DNA from 2 places in the Priestia sp. YIM B13486 genome. Region 1 is predicted to be linked to the other one. Evidence: riboswitches for the same ligand, from Rfam matches in the RefSeq annotation. Region 1 holds a riboswitch; the other holds the start of a gene.

Region 1 (3,481 bases):
AACAGGCTGTGAGAATATCATGTCTAGACAGTTCTATTTCATCAAATACAAATTTTGAAAGCTGCTTCTGCAGAACCTCCAGCTTTTTGCTGTCTTCTTCATCGATCCATAGCCCTTCCGTAATACACACATCTGCTAGTTTGTTAATAGATTGAGCCGTCCAGTTTAAGCCGGCTGAAGAAACAGTTTTTGTAAGTAAATCGTTTTTTATAGCTAGAATAACTTGACACACATGGGTATAGGCATCAACTTTCTTTTGGATAAATGCTTTGCGAAGCTCTTGTTTGTATTGCTCTTTCGACATCACTATAGCTACGACAGACGTAATGAATGTTCCTGCCAGCGCGATGAGCGACCCTATCAAAATTCCTATCAGTTCTCCGGACAAAACGTTCACCTCTTTAAAGGTATTTCTATATGCTATGAGAATGAAGGAATTGATATGAGGTAAACACCATGTAAAAACAGCCCTAACTTTTCTAAGTTAGGGCTGTAACACTAAAATATGACGGAAACCAAATTAGATAATACGACTTGTAATAATTCCTTCAATTTGACCGATTTTTTCTTCTAGCTCAGGCACAATCTCGTCACTTACTTGATTGTCAATATCGATCATTGTATACGCATATTCACCGCGGCTTCTGTTCACCATATCTGCGATGTTTAAATTGTAGTTTGAGAATACTTGCGTAAGTTGTCCTACCATATTCGGCACGTTGTGATGGAAAGCAGCTACGCGTTTTTTCCCAGTGTAAGGAAGAGATGCATTCGGGAAATTCACTGAGTTTTTAACGTTTCCTGTTTCTAAGAAATTTTTCACTTGACGTGCTGCCATTACCGCACAGTTTTCTTCTGATTCTTGAGTTGATGCCCCTAGATGAGGAATTGGCACAACATTTTTCATGTTCAAGACATTTTGATTTGGGAAATCTGTAATGTATCGTCCAACTTTTCCACTTTCAAGAGCAGCTTTCATATCTTCTTCGTTTACAAGCTCACCGCGTGAGAAGTTCAAAATATGAACATCAGGTTTCATGATGCTAAACGTTTCTTTGTTGAAAACACCTTTTGTATCGTCCGTTAATGGAACGTGAACCGTAATATAGTCAGATGCTGCAAATAGTTCTTCTAGAGACATTGCACGCTGTACGTTGCGAGACAAATTCCAAGCTGTATTAACAGAAATGAATGGATCAAAACCAATTACGTCCATATCTAAATCAAGCGCATCGTTTGCTACAAGAGCACCAATTGCACCTAAACCAATAACGCCTAACGTTTTACCTTTGATTTCTTTTCCAACAAACTGTTTTTTACCTGCTTCAACTAACTTAGGAATTTGATCACCTTGGCCATCCAATCCTTTTGTCCATTCAACTCCAGCAAATAAGTTACGAGAAGAAGCCATAATTGTAGTTAAAACCATTTCTTTTACTGCGTTTGCATTAGCTCCTGGCGTATTAAATACAACGATACCTTGCTCCGTGCAAGCGTCCACCGGTATATTATTAACCCCTGCTCCAGCTCGTGCAATAGCTTTTAAATTTTGGTCAAATGCCATGCTGTGCATGTTAAAGCTACGCACGACAATCGCATCTGGATTTTCGCTGTCGTTGTCAATTTGATAACCTTCTTGATTAAAAACATTTAGACCTTTTTGTGCAATGTTGTTTAATGTTTTGATTGTTTGTACTTTTTTTAATGTTAATGTGCTCATTTTGTACTCTCCTCTGATTATCATCGTAGTTTTACATGTTTTTACCTTTGGATAAAGGAACTTCATTTTTAATTTTTTAAAAAGTCTGGTTTTTTAGCCTACATATGTGATAACTTCTATATCCTCTCCCCCTAAACAGAAAGAGGTAAGAGATATGTATTAATCCCTTACCTCTGCCCAGGCGAACGGCTACGTCACTATATGCTTCCTCACGGTTATCCGCGTTTCGCCAGTCACATATAGTCTTTGAAATTAAGTATATTCTAGCAAACTCTTTCAGAACGTTCAACCTTTTTTTAAAAGTTTGCTTTTTTCAGTCTAATTTTTAATCTCTTTAGTGAATCTCCTAATATATTGACAAATACCCTAATACATGTTAAATAAGAAGAGTGATTAGCACTCTATCCACTCAAGTGCTAATTGTTTTATAAGCCCTATTTGGAAAGGAGAATTTCTTATGTCAAAAAAAGAATTCAAAGCTGAATCAAAGCGATTATTAGAGATGATGATTAATTCCATCTATTCTCAAAAAGAAGTATTTTTGAGAGAACTTCTATCAAATTCAAGTGATGCAATCGATAAAATTTATTACAAAGCCTTAACAGACGACTCCTTGCGTTTTAACAAAGAAAGCTATTACATAAAAGTAACACCAGATAAAACTAACCGTACCTTAACCATTACGGATACTGGAATTGGCATGACGCAAGAAGAGCTTGAAAGCAGCTTGGGCACAATTGCGCGAAGCGGTTCCCTTGCGTTTAAAAACGAAAATGAAACAAAGGACGGGCACACGATTATCGGCCAATTCGGCGTTGGGTTTTACGCAGCGTTCATGGTGGCAGATGTCGTGACCGTGATTAGTAAAGCGTTAGGCAGCGATGAAGCCTATAAATGGGAATCTACTGGTGCTGATGGTTATACAATCGAGCGGTGCGAAAAAGAAACGGTTGGGACTCAAATTATTTTAAAAATTAAAGAAAATACAGAAGATGAAACATATGATGAGTATCTAGAAGATTATCGTTTAAAAGAAATTATTAAAAAGTATTCAGACTTTATCCGCTACCCGATTAAAATGGACATAACGGAAAAACGTCCTAAAGAAGGTTCTGATAACGAGCTAGAAGATTATACAGAAGAGCAAGTTATCAACAGTATGGTACCGATCTGGAAGAAAAATAAAAATGAATTGACTTCAGAAGACTATGAGCAGTTTTATTCAGAAAAGCGCTACGGATTTGATAAACCGCTCACTCACCTTCATATTAATGTGGATGGAACGATTCGCTACAATGCTATTTTATTTATTCCAGAAAATAGTCCGTTTGATTACTACTCAAAAGAATTTGAAAAAGGACTTGAACTCTACTCAAACGGCGTCTTAATTATGAATAAATGTGCAGATCTTCTTCCGGATTACTTTAGCTTTGTAAAAGGTATGGTAGATTCTGAAGATTTATCTCTTAATATTTCACGTGAAATTTTGCAGCAAGACCGACAGCTTCAGCTGATTGCCAAAAACATCGGCAAGAAAATCAAAAATGAATTAAAAAGCTTACTTAAAAACGAACGTGAAAAGTACGAGAAGTTTTATGAATCATTTGGCCGCCAGCTGAAGTACGGTGTTTACAGTGACTTTGGCAGCAACAAAGACGTATTAAAAGACCTGCTTTTATTCTATTCTTCTACAGAGAAAAAGCTCGTAACACTAGACGAATATGTATCGCGCATGCCTGAGGATCAAAAGTATATCTATTA
Region 2 (3,481 bases), on a different contig from region 1:
TTAAGAAGACCCATAAAAATAACCATAAATGCAAAAGAGGTAATCCAAAAATAATTGGATGAATGTTATTTACAAAAGGTAAAAAAACGAATTGAGCAATAAATGGAATGATGAATAAAATAAAAATTATGAATTTTCTGTTCAATTTTACTCCTCCTACTAAAAATTTATCTAACAATGTTCACTATGATAGCAAGTCTGACATGGTAAAGCAATAAGTTTTTTGAAAATTTCGTTATAATCTATGGAAATTTTTTTAGAAAAACAAAAAAGAGCTTATGGTGGGAGTATATTTGAAATGATTACGAAGGAAAAAAAGGGGGATAATCTAAGCGAAGTTGCTCTTGAAGCAAAAAGAGAACGGAAAAGAAGAAATTTAGTTTTGACCGGGAAGTTTTTATTATTTCGCTGAGATAAAGTATATTGCTATTGCATCATAAGAAAAGAATTTGTATGTTCAAATAGAGATTCATGGAAAGAATAAAACAGAGCAAATAAAAAAACTAGACAATAAGTGCTTGTCTAGTTCCACCACTCTGTCAGTGGTCCTTTGTCGCCATAAACAGGATCTGTTGTAGGAATAGGTACTTGTGCAATTTCATCAAATACGTGAGGGCGATCAGTTTGTTTTCCTGTTCTTAAATTGTAATCCATGCCCTCTGGATAAGCTCCAACCACTTTAAAATCAGCAGTTGACTGCAGACGCATATGCCCTGTTCCTGCAGGAAGTACGAGCACATCGCCAGCATGCACCACGATATTTTCCCCCATATGTCCACCTAGTTTTAAACGTGCAGATCCGCTAATTACACCTAGTGCTTCATGAGAATTACTGTGGTAATGGTGAAAATCATGTATGCCGCCTACCCAGCTGTTTTTCCAGTTGTGAGAATTAAAAATGCTCTCCACTTTCTCTTTCTTACTAATAAATACGTGTTCATACAACAAAACTGGAAGACGAGGGTGATTTGGAATGGTTCCGTCGTCATCAAAATAAAGAACTTTTACATTTGCATAATTCATAAGCATCCCTCTAACAATCTTTTTTCGTAATTTTCCCTGTTTTGTGCTTGCGTAAACAGAGAAGTTTGCTCGAAGTACTTCATTTGTTGCGAAGTGCATGATATGTAGGTTTTAACGTTTTCCTAAAAGAAGTCTCCCACTTCAAGCGTAGCTAAGCGGTGGGCAGTTCACTTTAGTATCTTTTCTTCATATTGTATATAAGTAAAGGGTCTAGTGCAAGAATTCTATGGATATATAGCTGTTAATTCTTATTATGTAAATGAATATTATATATTAATATAATTTTTAGAAGGTAATCTGCTCGTGGAGTAAAAGAATCAAACAACAAGAAAAGTTAGGATTTTAGTTGTTTTTGTAATTAAAAAGAGATTTTCAGAGGGTTTATTCATAATTTTACGAATAATTTATTATCTTTATAAAAGTAATGTAAACATTTTTGTGTATTGAGTAATAGAAATGAATGTTATATACTGATAAAAAATATATTCCTATATGTGACTGGCGCAACATGGATGACCATGGGGGAGCATATAGCGTATAAGCCGCGCGCCTGGGCAAACACTTGAGAGAATTCCGCAAGTGTTTTTTTTATTTTCCTAGGGAAGAGGAGTAGATTTGGATGAGCAATATGCAAAGGAAGATGGGAACATTTGCTTTAACCATGACAGGCATAGGTTCGATTATCGGTTCAGGGTGGCTGTTTGGAGCATGGAAAGCAGCTCAAATTGCGGGACCCGCGGCTATTTTTTCATGGGTTATTGGAATGGTGGTTATTTTGACCATTGCCCTATCATATGCTGAACTGGGCGCGATGTTTCCACAAGCAGGGGGGATGGTTAAATATCCTCAGTATTCACACGGATCATTTATTGGTTTTTTGGCTGCTTGGGCTAACTGGATTTCAATCGCTTCAACGATAACAGTGGAGGCTATTGCATCTGTGCAATATATGAGTACTTGGCCGTGGAAGTGGGCTCGCTGGACTCATGAATTGGTAGACAATGGAATTTTAACGTCCAAGGGGTTGGCAGTTGCGTCTTTGTTATTATTCGTTTACTTTTTTGTGAACTATTGGACGGTAAATCTCTTTGCGAAAGCAAACTCATTTATTACGATTGTTAAATTAATTATTCCTGGTTTAACGGCAGGGGCTTTATTTTTCGCTGGTTTTCATAGTGGAAACTTTTCAAGTGAGCATGGGGTTGCCCCTTATGGGTGGGCCAGTGTTTTAACGGCAGTGGCAACATCAGGTATTGTGTTTGCATTTAATGGGTTTCAAAGTCCTGTAAATATGGCAGGAGAAGCAAAATCACCTAATAAATCGATTCCGATAGCTGTAATTGGTTCAATTTTTATTGCAGGAATTGTATACATTATATTGCAAATTGTCTTTATCGGAGCAGTAAGTCCGTCATCAATTGCTGATGGATGGAATCACTTGAATTTTAATTCTCCTTTTGCTGATTTAGCGATTGCGCTTGGAATTAACTGGCTAACAATTGTGTTATACGCAGACGCATTTGTTTCTCCTTCCGGCACAGGTGCTACATATACGGCAACTACTTCTAGAATGTTATACGGGATGCAGCAAAATGGATACTTGCCAAAGATATTTGGTACTCTTCATCCACTTTACAATGTCCCGCGCCCAGCTATGTGGCTAAATTTAGCAGCTTGCTTCTTGTTTCTCTTTTTATTTAGAGGATGGGGTGTCTTAGCAGAAGTAATCTCAGTAGCGACGCTTATCTCTTATATTATGGGTCCTGTGGCGCTTATAACATTAAGAAAAACGGCTTCACACTTTTACCGTCCATTTTATTTAAAAGGGGCATCAGTTATTGCGCCATGCGGCTTCGTTTTTGCTTCCTTGACGCTTTACTGGGCAAGATGGCCGCTTACAGGTGAAGTGATCTTTATTATGGCAATTGGCCTGCCTGTTTATTTTTATTACCAAGCGAAAAATAAATGGGTGGGCTTTAAAAAAGAATTTTTAACCGGGGCTTGGATGCTTATCTATTTAGCGTGCATGATTTTTATTTCCTACATAGGAAGCGAAAAATTCGGAGGCAAAAATATTTTGCCTTTCGGATGGGATATGCTAGTGATTGCTTGCGTATCATTAGCTTTTTATTACTGGGGAATTAAAAGCGGCAAATCTAACCGATATATGAAAGAAGCTGAACAAATCAATCAAGAAAATTTTAAATCTAAATAAAAAAACACGAGCCCGTGCTCGTGTTTTTTTATTTAGGTCAGTGGAGAATTTAGACTTAGTTTTTATCAAAATATTGTAAAAAATATAGATTTTAAGGTTTAAGTATTTATACAGGGGGAACCTTTATTTGGGATAAAGTTCTAAAAAAACAAAATAAAGGGGATTGGGAAGCTGTGAAAAAAATGAATGTTTTGGCTTTTGTACTTATGCTAGTATTAGCGGCTTGCAACAGTTCTAAGGAAA

What was found. Region 1 has a riboswitch for ZMP and ZTP ahead of ACFX4G_RS07500 (phosphoglycerate dehydrogenase). Riboswitches for the same ligand answer to the same signal wherever they lie in the genome.
Region 2: another riboswitch for ZMP and ZTP. It lies ahead of ACFX4G_RS13760 (glutamate/serine transporter AimA); the one in region 1 lies ahead of ACFX4G_RS07500 (phosphoglycerate dehydrogenase).

The regions. Positions count from the first base shown of each region.
Region 1 is NZ_JBHZOZ010000002.1:659,237-662,717, reverse strand. Features, by position in the region: gene ACFX4G_RS07505 (hypothetical protein) at 1-397, opposite strand, end outside; gene ACFX4G_RS07500 (phosphoglycerate dehydrogenase) at 521-1,720, opposite strand; ZMP/ZTP riboswitch at 1,889-1,967, opposite strand; gene htpG (molecular chaperone HtpG) at 2,178-3,481, shown strand, end outside.
Region 2 is NZ_JBHZOZ010000004.1:350,869-354,349, reverse strand. Features, by position in the region: gene ACFX4G_RS13770 (DUF3311 domain-containing protein) at 1-145, opposite strand, end outside; gene ACFX4G_RS13765 (cupin domain-containing protein) at 523-1,122, opposite strand; ZMP/ZTP riboswitch at 1,508-1,586, shown strand; gene ACFX4G_RS13760 (glutamate/serine transporter AimA) at 1,643-3,238, shown strand; gene ACFX4G_RS13755 (DUF5105 domain-containing protein) at 3,421-3,481, shown strand, end outside.